3 regions of the Cyclobacterium sp. L-R genome follow, and region 3 is predicted to be linked to each of the others. Evidence: riboswitches for the same ligand, from Rfam matches in the RefSeq annotation. Region 3 holds a riboswitch; each other region holds the start of a gene.
The links. A riboswitch is a leader RNA that binds a small molecule or an ion and turns the genes downstream of it on or off. The one in region 3 is predicted to bind S-adenosylmethionine.

Region 1 (5,588 bases), on a different contig from region 3:
ATAATTTGGGAATGAAAATAATCGGAGAAAACCGAAGGTGGATCTATTCAGTTGATATTTTTAATATAGCAAATTCAGGTATAGCTGATGAAAATAGGGAGCAGACATTAAATAGTGTTAGGCTTTATGGCAACTATGGTTACCAGCTATATAAAATGAGAAATCTAGAATTAGGGGTACTTGCCGGTTTAGGGTATGGAAATATCCGTTATACTTTAACCAATGTCAAAAAGCCTGATTTTCCTATTTTGTTTGAAGAACCGGATTATGATGGCTATTTGAAGAGCAGAGGAATAATGGGCAAATCTGAAGTAATGGTAGCTTATGCGTTTCCTGTGTTTAATAAAATGTTTAGGATTGTTACCTCTGCACATGCTGGATATGAGTTACCATTAAGCACTTATAAACTTGGCGAGCTTAATATGTCGAGTTATATGGCAGGCCCTTATCTTCAACTTGGGGTTGGTTTAAGACCATAATTGTATCAACTTGATTAATTGAGCTATAAAGATGCACCTTGTGGAGATTTGATAATATTTGGAGTAAAAGACCAATGTTTTGTTGGAAACGTTTATTGTTTGGTTTTTGTATGTTTTTTAAAAATAATATTTTGTTCTAACTGTGTTTATTTTGTTCCTAATGTTTTGTATTGCTGAGTAACAGCATTTATTGAACCCGCTTATAGCAGGAGGAATTAAAGTTTTTCGCAAAAAGAGAATTTTTTTCCTGAATTCATGTTACTTTTGAATTGCTTATCGAGAAAGACGGAGGGTAGGGCCCTATGATGTCTTAGCAACCTGAGTTGACAAGGTGCTAATTCCCATTCCGGAAATGCCGGATAAAGATGAGCCGCAAAAGTTAGAAAATATCCTCTAGTTTTACATCGGTTCATGCTCGTATAAGCTTTTTAATTAATATACGATTCACATGGCAAGAAGAACCAACTTATTACTTCAGCAATTACAAAAGCGAATTTTGATATTGGATGGTGCTATGGGTACCATGATCCAAAGATATGGTCTTCAGGAAGAGGATTTTAGAAATCAAGAACTTGCGGCTGTAAAAAAATCTTTAAAGGGGAACAATGATTTGCTTTCTTTGACCCGCCCGGAGATCATCAAAGATATCCACAAGGCCTATTTTGAAGCTGGAGCAGATATCATTGAAACCAACACATTCAGTAGTACTTCAATAGCTCAGGAAGATTATGGGTTAGCTGAAATTGCCTATAAACTTAATTTCGAGTCTGCAAAGATTGCAAAGGAAGTGGCAGACGAATTTTCTGCCCGAGAGCCTGAAAAACCAAGGTTTGTAGCAGGTGCAATTGGACCGACTAATAGGACAGCTTCCTTATCACCAGATGTCAATGATCCTGGTTTTAGAGCCATTAATTTTGACCAATTGGTTGCCGCCTATTCCGAGCAGGTGGAAGGTTTGTTAGACGGTGGAGTGGATATTCTTCTTGTTGAAACGGTGTTTGATACCTTAAATGCAAAAGCCGCAATTTTTGCAATTCAAGAAGTTTTTGAAAAACGAGACCTTCCTTTAGAACCTAAGGAAGGTGGAGTGCCTATTATGGTTTCAGGTACCATCACTGATGCTTCAGGAAGAACACTTTCCGGGCAAACCACCGAAGCCTTTTTGATCTCTATTTCCCATGTACCCTTATTAAGTATTGGTCTGAATTGTGCATTAGGTGCCGCTGAGCTTAGGCCCTATTTAAAAGTACTATCAGATAAATCACCATTTAATGTGAGTGTTTACCCCAATGCAGGTCTTCCCAATGAATTTGGAGAATACGATCAGGGGCCAGATGAAATGACTGAGGAAGTGAGCTTGTTTTTAAAAGAAGGTTGGGTGAATATAGTTGGTGGATGTTGTGGGACTACTCCCGAGCATATCTCGGCTTTAGCAAACACAGCCAGCAATTTCCCTCCAAGAGTTCAGCAGGTATTAACCGAAGAAGATTAATTCATGAGCAATTCTAAAAAAATGCCTAGCTTACAGCTATCAGGACTAGAACCATTGGTTTTCAATGCGAACCTAAATTTCGTAAATATAGGTGAGCGAACCAATGTTACAGGTTCGAAGAAATTTGCAAGGCTTGTACTTAACGACAATTACGATGAGGCCCTTGAGGTGGCGCTTGACCAGGTAAGAGGCGGCGCTCAGATTTTAGATGTATGTATGGACGAAGCCATGCTAGACGGAGAAGCTGCAATGGTTAAATTCCTTAATCTGGTAGCCTCAGAACCAGAAATCAGCCGGATTCCAGTGATGGTCGATAGTTCCAAGTGGAGAATTATTTTGGCTGGGCTTAAATGTATTCAAGGTAAGGGAATTGTTAATTCCATTAGTTTGAAGAATGGTGAAGAAGAATTTTTGGAACAGGCCAAAACCATCAAAAAGTTTGGCGCTGCCGTTGTGGTGATGGCTTTTGATGAAAAAGGGCAAGCAGATTCCTATCAAAGACGAATAGATATCTGTAAAAAATCTTATGACCTGCTTACGCAAAAAATTAGGTTTAAGGCTCAGGACATTATTTTTGATCCCAATATATTTCCTGTTGCTACAGGAATGGATGAGCATAAAAACAATGCTGTTGATTTTTTCCGTGCGACGAAATGGATTAAAGAAAATCTGCCAGGTGCCAAAGTAAGTGGCGGTGTGAGTAACGTGTCTTTTTCCTTTAGAGGGAATAATCCCGTAAGAGAGGCCATGCATGCAGTGTTTTTGTATCATGCCATTAGGCATGGTATGGATATGGGAATTGTCAATCCCTCCATGTTGGAGATTTATGATGATATTCCCAAAGAGTTACTGGATCGGGTTGAGGATGTAATGTGGAACAAAAGGGAAGATGCTACAGAGCGTTTGCTTGATTTCGCAGATTCGGTTAAGTCTCAAGGAAAGAAAGGCAAGGCAGATGAAGCCTGGAGAAGTTCACCTGTTGAAAAAAGGATTCAACATGCTTTGGTAAAAGGGGTGTTGGATTATATCATAGAGGATACGGAAGAGGCAAGGCTAGATTTAAAAGATGCCCTGAAAGTCATAGAGGGTCCTCTAATGGATGGCATGAATGTAGTTGGAGACTTGTTTGGTGAAGGGAAAATGTTCTTGCCTCAAGTAGTGAAAAGTGCTAGAGTAATGAAAAAAGCGGTTGCCTATTTGGAGCCATTTATGCCCTTGCCGGGCACAAATGCCACTACAGGTGAGCAAGAAGACAATATAAAGAGAATATTATTGGCTACAGTTAAAGGCGATGTTCATGACATTGGCAAAAACATAGTCGGGGTAGTATTGGCCTGTAATTCCTACAAGATTATTGATTTAGGGGTGATGGTAGAGACGGATCGAATCATTCAGGAAGCCTTGGACAGTAAAGCACATATAATAGGCTTAAGTGGTCTGATTACTCCATCACTTGATGAAATGGTTAATGTGGCTTCAGAAATGGAGAGGAGAGGTTTGGATATTCCTCTACTGATAGGTGGTGCCACCACTTCCAGAATTCACACAGCTGTAAAAATAGACCCTGTATACAGTGGTATAGTGGTTCATGTTGCTGATGCTTCCAAATCTGTTCCTGTGGCAGGTGAGGCCATTAGTAAAGAAACCAGAGATCAATATAAAAAAGAAATAAAGGCAACTTATCAAAAGCTTCGTGAAGTACATGCTGCCAAGCAGGAAGTAAAGCAGATGTCTACTTATAAAGAAGCTAAGTCAAATCCTGTAGCCATCGATTGGCCTAACTACACACCTTTTAAGCCTAAGAAATTAGGGGTGACCGTGTTGGAAGATATGGACCTTTCCGTTATTAGAGATTATATAGATTGGACGCCATTTTTCAGCACCTGGATGCTTTCTGGAAGATTTCCGAAGATTCTAAAAGATCCTGTAGTAGGAGATGAAGCACTCAAATTGTACAATGACGCCAATAAAATGTTGGATAGGATTGTAAATGAAGGTTGGTTGAAAGCAAGTGCAGTTTTCGGTCTCTTTCCAGTGCAAAGGTCGGGTGATGATTTAGTGATAGATCCACAATTCACGGAAGGAAAACCCTATTCGTTTCATTTTCTAAGGCAACAAGGTCGAAAAGGAAAAGGAGTTCCTAACAGGTCTCTGGTTGACTATATTCATCCTGAGGCTACAGATTATATGGGGGGATTTGCAGTGACCGCTGGTTTAAACATAGAGGAAAAACTTAAGGATTTTCAGGAGCAGGGTGATGATTACAATGACATCATGTTAAAAGCAATGGCTGATCGTTTGGCGGAAGCTACAGCAGAGTATTTGCATTTGAGGGTTAGAAAAGAATTTTGGGGCTATTCTCCGACAGAATCGTTGGAAAATGAGGAGCTGATAAAGGAGAATTACACTGGTATTCGTCCAGCACCCGGCTATCCTGCTTGTCCGGAACATTCAGAAAAGCGTACCCTTTTTGACTTGCTTGATGTAGAAAAAAATACAGGGATGAAGCTAACAGACAGCTTTGCCATGCTGCCAACCTCTTCTGTAAGTGGTTTTTACTTTGGTCATCCAGAAAGTAAATATTTTGGATTAGGAAAAATTGGCAAAGACCAGGTATCTGATTATGCTCGTAGAAAAGGCGTGTCGATGGCTCAGGCTGAGAAATGGCTGTCACCTAACCTTGCCTACACTCCTAAGCTCACTTCGGAGGCTAAATAGGATTTCAAGTCCCACAAAGATGTTGATTTTGAAAAGAATTACTGGTTAAATTAAGTTTCAAAATCAGGTCATTTAGTACAATTAAAATAAGTTTTGGGTAAATAAAACAGGCCCAAATATTTCTTAAAGCACAACTTGGTTGCTTAACAATAGACTAACATGAAGGTTACCGATTACTTAAAGAATACAGATAAAACACACTTTTCTTTTGAAATTCTTCCTCCCCTAAAAGGACAGAGTTTGACCAACTTATTGGACGGAATTACTCCTTTAATGGACTTTAATCCACCTTTTATAGATGTGACTTACCATAGGGAAGAATACATGTATAAAAAACATGCCAATGGGCTTCTTGAAAAAATAAGTACGAGGAAAAGGCCAGGTACAGTAGGTATTTGTGCAGCCATTATGAATAAGTTTAAGGTAGATGCAGTACCACATTTATTGTGTGGTGGGTTTTCTAAGGAAGAGACTGAAAATGCACTTATTGACTTGTATTTTATAGGGGTAGAAAATGTATTGGCATTGAGGGGAGACGCTCCTAAATCAGAGGCGAATTTTATCCCAAATAAAGACGGGCATAAATTTGCTTCCGAACTTGTGGGCCAAATCATAGGAATGAATGAAGGCAAATACCTTCATGACGAAACTGAAATAGGTTTCCAAACTGACTTTTGTGTAGGTGTGGCTGGCTATCCTGAAAAGCATTTTGAAGCGCCAAGTTTGAATTTTGATTTGAAAAAGTTAAGAGCGAAAATTGATGCTGGGGCTACTTATATTGTAACCCAAATGTTTTTTGACAATCAAAAATATTTTGATTTTGTAGAGAAGGTAAGAGAGGCAGGGATTGATGTGCCGATTATTCCAGGGTTAAAACCAATCACTACCTTGTCTCAGAT
Region 2 (5,588 bases), on a different contig from region 3:
GTTCATGTGAATCATTATCTACTTGAGACCCATCCTTACCTCCAATAAAATTCCAGCCATGCACATCATCTACATAACCATTTTTATCATCGTCTATTCCATTTCCAGCAATTTCATCCTCATTGGTCCATATTTTCCCCTGAAGGTCTTCATGGGTGATGTCTATTCCAGAATCAATTACAGCCACCACTATCATGGCTTTTGGTGATTTCCCCTGAAGCAATTTCTCATAGGCCTTCTCGGCCCCTGTTCCCATTATCCCATCATCTATGGGGTCAAGCAAAAACCAATTGTTTGGAGTTTCAATACTGTCTTTTACAAAACTAACTCCTGTAAAAGCGGAAACAGACCCGTACCCACTGAGAAAAATCCCCAGTAAAAAAGCATAAAAATAAGTTTTGAAATTTCTTTCCATAAAATTTGAAGTATAAATAAAATTTAACTGATTTTTTTATCGCTGTTATTACTGAACTATCAAACAGAAAGGTACCAACGATTAAGTTTGAAACAAATTTCCAAAACTTTTACGGTAAGATTATACTTTTTGTGGTTTAATTTAAAGACCACTGAATAAAAGCCCATCAAATTCGAGAGTTATTCGCTGATTGATTCATTTGAAGCTCCAATTTTAGGTGGGTACCTATAATTCAATAGATAGCCAACATATCTTCTTCAAGACTATTCTATTAAGTGTGAAATTGTCAAATGACCCAGTATTACTTAATGTACACTCTTCCTGTGAGAGCTGAATACCTTAACGTGGCAAAAATGGTTTAATTACCTTATGGAGCTATTTTTATCGGCTATATCTTCTCCTTGTAATTCCCATGAAATAATACTGGTGAAACCATTTCCATTGTTTAAAAATAATGTAACTTACTGATTAACTGACTAATTAACTTTTTAAAAGAAAAAATTACGGTCATCTATTGGAAAATTTGACAATGTAGGTTTATTTTGTACAATCCTTTTACTTTTTAGAAGTAGCTAGGATTTATATAGAAGAGGCAAGAGACAGGCTCGTTGACCCTCTGGCAACCTGGAAAATCCAAGGTGCCAATTCCTGCCAGATGAAAAAGTTTACATCTGGGAATATAAATTCAAAAACTATATGATTTTATTTTACAGAATAAAAAAGGACAAAGTTTCCAGGTATTTCTTCAATCATTTAATTTCTTTTCTAAAAGGATGGAAAAATTCTGCCCTATGTGCTTTTAGCCTCAGGTAGTTTTACACATTTTATACTTAATCAAGTTTATTAGAATTGATAACAAACCTAAAAAACAAATAACATGTCAAAAAATTATCGTTTCGAAACATTGCAAGTTCATGCCGGTCAAGAGGTGGATGCTACCACCAATTCCAGGGCTGTTCCAATTTACCAAACGTCTTCTTATGCCTTTAATTCTGCGGAACATGGTGCAAACCTTTTCGCATTAAAGGAGTTTGGTAATATTTACACAAGGATAATGAACCCTACCTCTGATGTTTTTGAGAAGAGGGTGGCAGCATTAGAAGGTGGTGTAGCTGCTGTAGCAACTGCTTCAGGTCAAGCTGCTCAGTTTTTGGCGCTAAATAACTTCCTTAGTGTTGGAGACAATTTTGTAACCTCTCCTTATTTATATGGAGGTACTTACAATCAGTTTAAGGTTTCTTTCAAAAGGTTAGGAATTGAAGCAAGGTTTGCAAAATCTGACAAAGCCGCAGATTTGGCAGAACAAATAGATGAAAACACCAAAGCCATCTATGTAGAAACTATCGGTAATCCAGAATTTAATGTTCCAGATTTTGAAGAAATAGCTGCACTTGCCAAAAAACATGACATCCCATTAGTAGTAGACAATACTTTTGGCGCAGGAGGATACCTTTGTCAGCCTATCAAACATGGAGCGAACGTTGTCACTTCTTCTGCTACCAAGTGGATTGGTGGTCATGGTACTTCTATAGGAGGTATAATTGTAGACGGTGGTAATTACAATTGGGGCAACGGTAAATTCCCTGAATTTTCTGAGCCATCTGAAGGTTATCATGGAATGAATTTCTGGGATACATTTGGAGACAACAATCCTTTGGGACTTCCAAATATTGCCTTTGCAATTAGAGCAAGAGTAGAAGGACTTAGAGATTTTGGACCTGCTATCAGCCCATTCAATTCATTTTTATTGTTGCAAGGGTTAGAAACATTATCACTACGTGTACAACGTACAGTTGACAATGCTTTGGAACTTGCAAAATGGCTAGAGCAACATCCTAAAGTGAAGTCAGTAAACTATCCAGGATTGCCGAATAGTCCTTATCACGAAACGGCTAAAAAATACCTTCCAAATGGATTTGGTGGCGTATTGAGTTTTGAAATTGAAGGAGACAAAGAAACTGCATCAAACTTCATTAACAATTTGGAATTAATTTCCCATTTGGCCAATGTAGGAGACGCAAAAACCTTGATCATTCAACCCGCCGCTACCACCCATCAGCAGCTTTCTGATGAAGCACAATTAGCCGCAGGTGTAACCCCTTCTATGTTAAGGATTTCATTAGGTATAGAACACATTGAAGATGTGAAAGCAGACCTTACTTCTGCCTTCGACAAAATATAAAACTATTAAAATGAACCTTCAATCGCCGCATTTGACTATTGAAATGACTCAAGAGATTTTCTATTGCCAAGAAGCATTACCTTTGGAATCCGGAGAATCTTTTCCGGAATTCCAATTGAATTTCACTACCCAAGGGCAGTTAAATGCCAATAAAGACAATGTGATATGGGTAATGCATGCATTAACAGGAGATGCCAACCCCCAGGAATGGTGGTCTGGACTGATTGGGGAGGACAAATTTTTTGACCCCTCCAAATATTTCATTGTTTGTGCTAATTTCCTTGGTTCCTGCTATGGTTCAACTCAACCTTTGAGTAATGATCCGCAAAATAGAAAACCTTATTACTATGACTTCCCTAATATTACAACCAGGGACATAGCGGCAGCGTTGGATAAATTGAGAATTCACCTGGGCTTGGGAAAAATCAACACGGTGATTGGAGGTTCTTTAGGTGGTCAGGTAGCATTGGAATGGGCTGTCACTTTAGGTGATAAACTAGAAAATGCTATCATCGTAGCCTCAAATGCAAAAGCCTCGCCATGGATAATTGGTTTTAATGAAACCCAAAGGATGGCAATCGAATCTGATGGAACTTGGGGTAAATTAGATCCCGAAGCAGGGAAAAAAGGCCTGGAAACAGCCAGGGCAATTGGCATGCTCAGCTACAGACATCCATTGACATTTCTTCAAAACCAAAGTGAGACTGAAGAGAAAAGAGATGGTTTTAAGATAAGCAGCTATTTAAGATACCAGGGCTTAAAATTAGCCAATAGATTCAATGCAATGTCTTATTGGACACTGTCTAAAGCCATGGATAGTCATGATATAGGTAGATCAAGAGGTGGCACACCCCTAGCCCTATCAAATATCAAATGCAAAGTGCTTTCTATAGGAGTAGATACCGACATTCTATTCACAAGCGAGGAATCCAGGTACATCAGTAAGCATGTACCCAAAGGGACCTATAGAGAAATTACATCCATTTATGGTCACGATGCTTTCTTAATTGAGTATGAACAATTGCAATACATACTAAAATCTTTTTATTTGGAGAATAACGGTTAATCAAACATTCATCTTGTATGATTCCATACACGAAGATAAAGGAAACTTGTTTGTACATCGATGATTTAGATTTAGCAGAAAAATTCTATCATCAAGTATTAGAAATGCCCTTGATTTCAAAGGTGGATAAAAGGCATGTGTTTTTCAGATGTGGGGAAAGCGTCTTGCTTTGCTTTCTCCCTGAAGTAACAAAAAATGAAACCAGTTTGCCTCCACACTTTGCCTATGGGAAGCAACACTTGGCCTTTGAGGTGAGAAAAGAGGATTACCTAGAGATTAGGGAAAAATTAAGTCAAAAAGGAATAGTGTTTACCCACACTCAAGAATGGAGAAATCAGTTAAGTAGTTTTTATTTTGAGGATCCATTTGGCAATGTACTAGAAATAGTACCTCAAGGGATTTGGGAGTAATTTTAATTCATTTTTTAAGGATTTGAAAAACTATTCAGCCTTCTTGCTATATTATTTTAACAATAATTTTTGAATATGAGTTGTGGATTGTGATTTCTTTTAGAATATTGCATCAAAACCAACCATAAGTTAAATGTCTTATCAATTTATTTTTACCTTGGGATTATGTGCATGTCTAATATCTTGCACCAGCCATAAAATGGAATTTCACAAAAACAAAGTAATCGCCCATAGAGGAGCTTGGAAAGCAAATCCATACCCTCAGAATTCCTTAGCTTCTTTACAAGCCGCAATTGAACTTGGCTGTGAAGGATCAGAGTTTGATGTTTGGATGACAGCAGATGGAGTTCTTGTAGCCAATCACGATGCCGACCATGAGGAAATGGTAATTGAAGAAGTTACTTATGCCCAACTACTTGAAAAGCCTTTGGCCAATGGTGAAAAAGTACCTACAGTTGAAGAATACCTTAAGCATGGTATGAAGCAAAGCAAAACAAAGCTTATTTTCGAAATCAAGCCATCAGGAGTATCTAAAGCAAAAGGAATTGAACTTGCCGAAAAGTCCGTTGCTATAGTAAAGGAATTAGGTGCAGAGCAATGGGTTGACTATATCACTTTCGACTATGACATAGCATTGAAGGTAATTGAACTGGACCCTAATGCCAATGTAGCTTACCTTCGGGGAGATAAAACTCCACAGGAATTAAAAGACGATGGATTCTTTGGTTTTGATTACAATATCAAAAAAGTTAAAGAAAACCCACATTGGATTAAGGAAGCACAAGACTTAAACATGACTGTTAATGTCTGGACTGTAAACAATGAAGAAGACATGAAATGGCTATTGGATCAAGATGTGGATTTTATCACTACCGACGAGCCTGAAAAGCTATTCTCAATTATTAAGTAAAAAATGAAATATCGCAGCATTTCCATTGGCATATTTTTAATAATTTCTGTAGCATTCACCTTTGGCATATCCTGCAATAAAGCAACAATTTCCGAAAGGAAAGTTAAACATACCATTCTGATAGGCCTTGATGCCTTCGGATCCAGAGGCTTCCAGAAAGCATCAACTCCTTATATGAATAAAATGATTGCAAATGGAGCAATAGCTCCATTTGCTCGATGCTTGTTACCTACCAATAGCTCCCCAAATTGGACCGCAATGCTAACAGGCGTTGGCCCTTTACAACACGGTGTCTATGACAATGATTGGGAAAGGGACAAAGTAAAATGGCCTCCAGTAGAGTCAACAGATGAAGGTGTTTATCCAAGTCTGATGAATTGGGTAAAAGAGCAAATTCCGTCTTCTAAGGTTAATTTTTTCTATGAATGGAAAGGTTTAGCCAGACTATTTGACTTAAGCCAGGTAGACAAGGTCTACTTAGGAGAAAAAGGAGATGTTATCTTCGAAAAAGCAGCAGATTCCTTCTTTGAGGACCTTCCTGATTTTTTATTTATTAATATTGATGAAATTGACCATTATGGGCATCAGGATGGCCATGATTCTGA
Region 3 (5,588 bases):
AGAATTATATCATCCACATGTTCCAAACCTACAGATAGCCTAACAAGACCATTTAAAATGCCTACTTTCTCTCTCTCTTCCTCCGTAAGTTTACTGTGCGTGGTAGAAGCAGGATGGGTAACAATGCTACGGCTATCGCCCAAATTGGCAGTTACAGAGATCATTTGTAATTGGTCAATGAACTTTTTAGCTCTGGATAATCCCCCTTTTAAAGTGAGGGTGATGATTCCTCCCCCATGTTTCATTTGTTTTTTGGCAAGATGAAATTGGGGGTGAGAAGTCAAAAATGGATATTTCACTACATCCACTTCCTTATTTCCTTCAAAATACTGAGCGATTTTAAGTGCACTTTCACAATGTCTGTCCATTCTAACAGCCAAAGTCTCCATGCTTTTGGCCAATATCCATGCATTAAAAGGTGATAAAGAAGGGCCAGTATGACGCATGAAAAACTGAACCTCATCTATTAATTCCTTTTTTCCTAATATCAATCCTCCAAGCACTCTTCCTTGACCGTCGATAAATTTGGTTGCGCTATGGGTGACAATATGAGCCCCCCATTTTGCAGGCTGCTGGAGGTAGGGCGTAGCAAAGCAATTGTCCACAACCAAAACAAGGTTGTGTGCATTTGCGAATTTGGCAATGTATTCTAAATCTATAATTTCTAGTCCCGGATTTGAAGGAGTTTCTATAAACAACATCTTTGTGTTTGGTTGAACCAAGCGCTCCCATTGGTCAATTTCAGAAATGTCTCCATAAGTATGCGAAATCCCCCATTTAGGGAATACACGCGTTAAAAGTTGGTGTGTAGACCCAAACAATGATCTGGAAGCTAGAACATGGTCTCCTTGCCTAAGTAAGGACGCCATGCTGCCAAACATTGCCGCCATCCCGGAAGCAGTTGTGACACCACTCTCTGTGCCTTCTGCAGCACATACTTTTTCTATTAAATCACTTGTGTTAGGGTTTGCATATCTGGAATAAATATTCCCCTCAATTTCATCAGCAAACATTTGCCTAGCTTGTTCTGCTGAATCAAAGACAAAACTGGAACTTAAGTAAATAGGAGCAGAATGTTCTCTTTGATTTGAGGAGGAGGCAGCTATCCTTACTGCTTGTGTTTCAAAATTTTTATAATCCATATTAGAAATTTTCTTATCGTACATACATGAAAATAACCCATTCAACGAAGCCGCAGAATAGCATATAATAATCGAGATAGATAAAGAAGGAGAATGTAAGTGCTGTCTTATTTTCTAATTTATCGTTCCCTATTTATTGGGCAGGTATTGGCACCTTTCCTTGGTTCGGAAGGTTGCCAGAGGTTCACAGAGCCTGATCTCTCGCCTCTTCTTTATAAATCAGTTTCCTGAAATTTAATGCAAATAACGGAATGGAAAGGCTATTTTCCAAATTCCTTTTGTGTTTTGTACAATATAAGGACGTTTTTAAGATAAAATAAAATGCTCCCTTTTATCGAACAAGCCGAAAAACTTGTTTTCTGAGTATTTGTGACTCGGGAAGAGGGCTTAAAGTTTGCCTATTGGATGCTCAACTGAAGCCTGGAAAAAATGGTTATAGAAGTTATAAAGGAGATTAAAAAACAATTCTTTCAAGAGTGTATTTAAACTACCTGCCTTTCAAACGCAAATTGAGTCAATTGAAAGACAGGTAGCTGAACTTACTCCTTTGATTCAACCCAAAATATGCAATAGATATTCTACTACGTGCTGAAATCGCTTTAAAATCAGCCACTTCGTTGCTGTTTGGAGATTTCACCATAGCGGTGCTATGCTAAAAATCTCCAAACAGTCTGATATTCTTGCGATTTCAACACTCATTATGAATCCTATTACATAATCCGGGTTCAATGAAGTTGTTTGTGTTATTTTTTACCTCAATGTTTTATAGAAACCTCTTAATAGTTTTGGCCCAAATGGCATAACCTTTTTCATTCATGTGAAGATTGTCTTTAAGAAAGATATCTTTCATAGGTTCCTTGTCTTCGGCAAGCATGGGCTTCCATAGATCTGCATACTTTAAGTATTTTTTACCTTTTGTGGATTTCTTTAGTTTTTTGTTTAAATCAAGGTATTGATCAGCCAATTCCCATCTAGCAACACTTGGTTTTGGGCTTATAAGAATGATTTCTGTTTCTGGAAGTGCTTCGTGAATTTTACTAATGATAAGGTCAAATGTGACCAATATGTCTTCTACAGTTTTACCAGCTGAAAGATCGTTGTCTCCTTCATAAATAAATACCTTGGTAGGCTTATAATCTAGGATCAATTCGTTGATGTAAAAATTCAAATCACTTGCTTGTGAACCCCCAAACCCACCATTTATTACATTGTGCTCAGGGAAATCTTTTTGCAGGCTTTTCCACATACGAATTGTGGAACTACCGGTAAATACAATCGAATTTAAATTGTCTTTTACAGGATAATCTTTATTAATCTTAGCCACCTGATCTTTAAATCTTTCAGGATTTTGTGCAAAAACTGAGGAACAAGTAAATAATAAGAGTGAAATTAAAAAGAAGTTGTTTTTTGTCATCATCGGGTATTGAATTTTAATCCCCAAAATACTTCATTTCTTCGATAATTAAAACACTTTTTTTACTTGATTGTATCAATAGCGGACAATCGGTGCGGACAGTTATTTGTTTTGTACTTCTAATTTTATGGTTACTAGCCATTTTAAGAAATGTAAATTGAATAAACCTTAAATATTAATTTTATTTATTATTTAAATCATTGAAAAACAGTTATATACAATGGTTTTGGGAATAAGAGTTATAATTGTGTATTTCAGTAAATATTTGGCAATGTCCTTGAAAGGTAATTCGTTTAAAATCTAAAGAGTTTCCTTATTATATGAATAAACTAGAACGCTTTCTTGTATTTTGTTCAGGGGCTTACCAACCTCTGGTGAAGCGGTGTCCAGGTTCCATCCATCAATTTATTGGAATAGGAGGGACTGTTCTTTTTACTGCGGTGTTTGCAGGCTTGTCTGTTGGTTATGCACTTTTCACTGTTTTTGAATCTTTTTTTGCCGTTTTGGCGGTTGGAATTGTATGGATGCTGATGATTTTTAATTTGGATAGATACATTGTGTCTACCCTTAAAAAGAGGGAGAAATTCCTTTCTGAATTTAAGCAGGCCATACCCAGGCTTTTATTGGCAGTATTGATTGCCTTGGTCATTGCAAAGCCATTGGAGTTAAAGATATTTGAAAAGGAGATCAACCGGGAGTTGGATCGGCAGCGTTTGGCCACTATCAGTGATAGTAAGGATGAAATAAAGGCTGGATACCCAGAGTTACTTGATTTAGAAGCCCAAATCGATGAATTGAATGCTGAAATTAAAGAAAAAGAAGCTTTTAGAAATCAAAAGCAAACAGAATATGACAATGAGCGTTTTGGTGTGAAAACGAGTGAAACTACCGGTAGAGCAGGTATTGGGATCAATGCAGAGAAAAAGGAGAGGCAACTAGATCAAGCCCAACAAGATTTGGAATACACCCAAAGCTTAAACCGCAAGAAAATAGACGATTTGGTAAAGCAGAAATATGAATTAAACGAAAAAATGGCTGCCGAATTGGATTACCAAATGGTTTCACTTGATGCCAACAATGGCCTAGCAGCGAGGATTCAAGCGCTAGATTCGCTTACAAATGCTAACAGCGCTGTGTATTGGGCCAATATTCTAATTATGGCCTTGTTTATTATGATAGAAATGGCTCCTATTTTAGTCAAACTAATGGCTAAAAGAGGACCTTATGATCACCTTTTGGAATTGTATGAGGCCGGAGTTATTTTGTCAGCTGATGAGCAATGGTATAAAAAGAGCAGGGAGAGTGAATTGAGAAAGGATGTTTTTGATGAAATTCAACCCGAGAGAAAAGCAGCAAGAAAGGCATTTGATTTAAGTTTGCTGGAGAGAGAATGATGCTTTTAGATTCCAATTAAGTTAGCATTGAATTAAGCGTTCAATTGGCAAAGAGCCTTATTTGATTGACCAGAAAATTTAAATAAAAATTAATTTGATATTGATTTAACAATTATTTTCGCCAAATTCATCTCGACCCAAATTTCACCAAGGATGAATTTTAATAAACTGTTGATTTTTAATTGTATTCTTTTATTTAGTGTTGCTTGCAAGCGAGAGGTAGAAGAAACTAAGAAGGAAAAGCCTTCAGTTGCCCCAAATGTTGTTTTTGTATTGGCTGATCAATGGAGGGCCCAATCTATAGGTTACCTAGGCAATGAGGATGTCATTACCCCTAACCTGGACAGCCTTGCTATGGAGAGCGCGGTGTTTCACAATGCTGTGACTGTGATGGCTGTGTGTGCTCCATGGAGAGGTAGTTTTATCTCCGGGCAGTACCCTTTGACCCATGGGGTGTTTTATAATGACAAACCATTTCCTACAGAGGCCAATACCATTGCCAAAATATATAAAAAAGCTGGTTATCAAACTGGCTACATTGGGAAATGGCACCTTAATGGTCACAAAAGAGGTGAAGAACCATTCAGTGCAAGGAATAAACCTGTTCCAAAAGAAAGAAGACAAGGTTTTGATTATTGGAAAGTTAGGGAAGTTACCCATAATTACAATGACTCCTTTTATTTTGATGAGGAGAACCAAAAGCAGTATTGGGAAGGGTATGATGCATTTTCACAAACAGACAGTGCCATAAGTTATATCAATAAAAATAAGGACAATCCTTTCCTTTTGGTGCTTTCCTGGGGGCCTCCGCATGACCCATACCATACAGCTCCAGAAGCGTATAAAAAAATGTATGATGCTTCAAAAATCAGTTTACGCCCCAATGTTCCAGAAGCTTTTGCGGATAGTGCCAGAAATGTTCTTGCCAACTATTATGCACATTGTACAGCCTTGGATTATTCGGTAGGTGAATTGTTAGCAGCAATTGATGAGGCAGGAATTGCCGACAATACCATATTTGTTTTTACTTCTGAGCATGGAGATATGTTGATGTCCAAAGGTGCATTGAAAAAACAAAGGCCTTATGATGAGTCCATAAAGGTGCCTTTACTCATTAGATACCCTGACAAATTGGGCAAAGTGGCACATCAAATTTATGATCCGATCAATACTCCTGATCTTTTGCCTACTTTATTGGGTTTAAGTGATCTGGGAATACCTGAAACCATAGAGGGAACTGATTTTTCTAAACCTCTTATTGATGGTGATGAATTGGGAAATGAGGCTGCTTTGATCATGCTCCCTGTGCCTTTCCATGAATGGAAATTCTTAAACGGGGGAAGGGAATTTAGAGGCGTAAGAACAAAAAAATATACCTATGTAAAAGATTTGCTAGGCCTATGGTTGTTGTATGACAACGAGCTAGACCCTTATCAAATGCATAACCTCGTTGATTTGCCTCAATTTACACAATTAAAAAACCATCTTGATGGAGTGTTAATGGCAAAACTAAAGGCCACAAATGATGAATTTCTTCCTGCCGATGAGTACATGACAAAATGGAAGTACTTATACGATAGGAATGATAGCATTAGGAAGGAAAACTATCTCGAACTTAACAGGTAAAATAAATTAATG

Region 1: it holds a riboswitch for S-adenosylmethionine, as region 3 does, so the genes downstream of both, AC13EX_RS09745 (homocysteine S-methyltransferase family protein) here and AC13EX_RS02980 (trans-sulfuration enzyme family protein) in region 3, are expected to answer to the same signal.
Region 2: it holds a riboswitch for S-adenosylmethionine, as region 3 does, so the genes downstream of both, AC13EX_RS24245 (O-acetylhomoserine aminocarboxypropyltransferase/cysteine synthase family protein) here and AC13EX_RS02980 (trans-sulfuration enzyme family protein) in region 3, are expected to answer to the same signal.

What each region holds. Positions count from the first base shown of each region.
Region 1 covers NZ_JBSXOH010000065.1:118,563-124,150, reverse strand. The annotation lists gene AC13EX_RS09750 (hypothetical protein) at 1-479, shown strand, start outside; SAM riboswitch class I at 750-851, shown strand; gene AC13EX_RS09745 (homocysteine S-methyltransferase family protein) at 928-1,971, shown strand; gene metH (methionine synthase) at 1,975-4,689, shown strand; gene metF (methylenetetrahydrofolate reductase [NAD(P)H]) at 4,849-5,588, shown strand, end outside.
Region 2 covers NZ_JBSXOH010000100.1:41,562-47,149, reverse strand. The annotation lists gene AC13EX_RS24250 (S8 family peptidase) at 1-415, opposite strand, end outside; SAM riboswitch class I at 992-1,101, shown strand; gene AC13EX_RS24245 (O-acetylhomoserine aminocarboxypropyltransferase/cysteine synthase family protein) at 1,293-2,597, shown strand; gene AC13EX_RS24240 (homoserine O-acetyltransferase family protein) at 2,608-3,663, shown strand; gene AC13EX_RS24235 (VOC family protein) at 3,684-4,073, shown strand; gene AC13EX_RS24230 (glycerophosphodiester phosphodiesterase) at 4,273-4,983, shown strand; gene AC13EX_RS24225 (alkaline phosphatase family protein) at 4,987-5,588, shown strand, end outside.
Region 3 covers NZ_JBSXOH010000034.1:16,895-22,482, forward strand. The annotation lists gene AC13EX_RS02980 (trans-sulfuration enzyme family protein) at 1-1,142, opposite strand, end outside; SAM riboswitch class I at 1,259-1,363, opposite strand; gene AC13EX_RS02985 (GDSL-type esterase/lipase family protein) at 1,906-2,559, opposite strand; gene AC13EX_RS02990 (DUF4407 domain-containing protein) at 2,877-3,950, shown strand; gene AC13EX_RS02995 (sulfatase family protein) at 4,104-5,576, shown strand.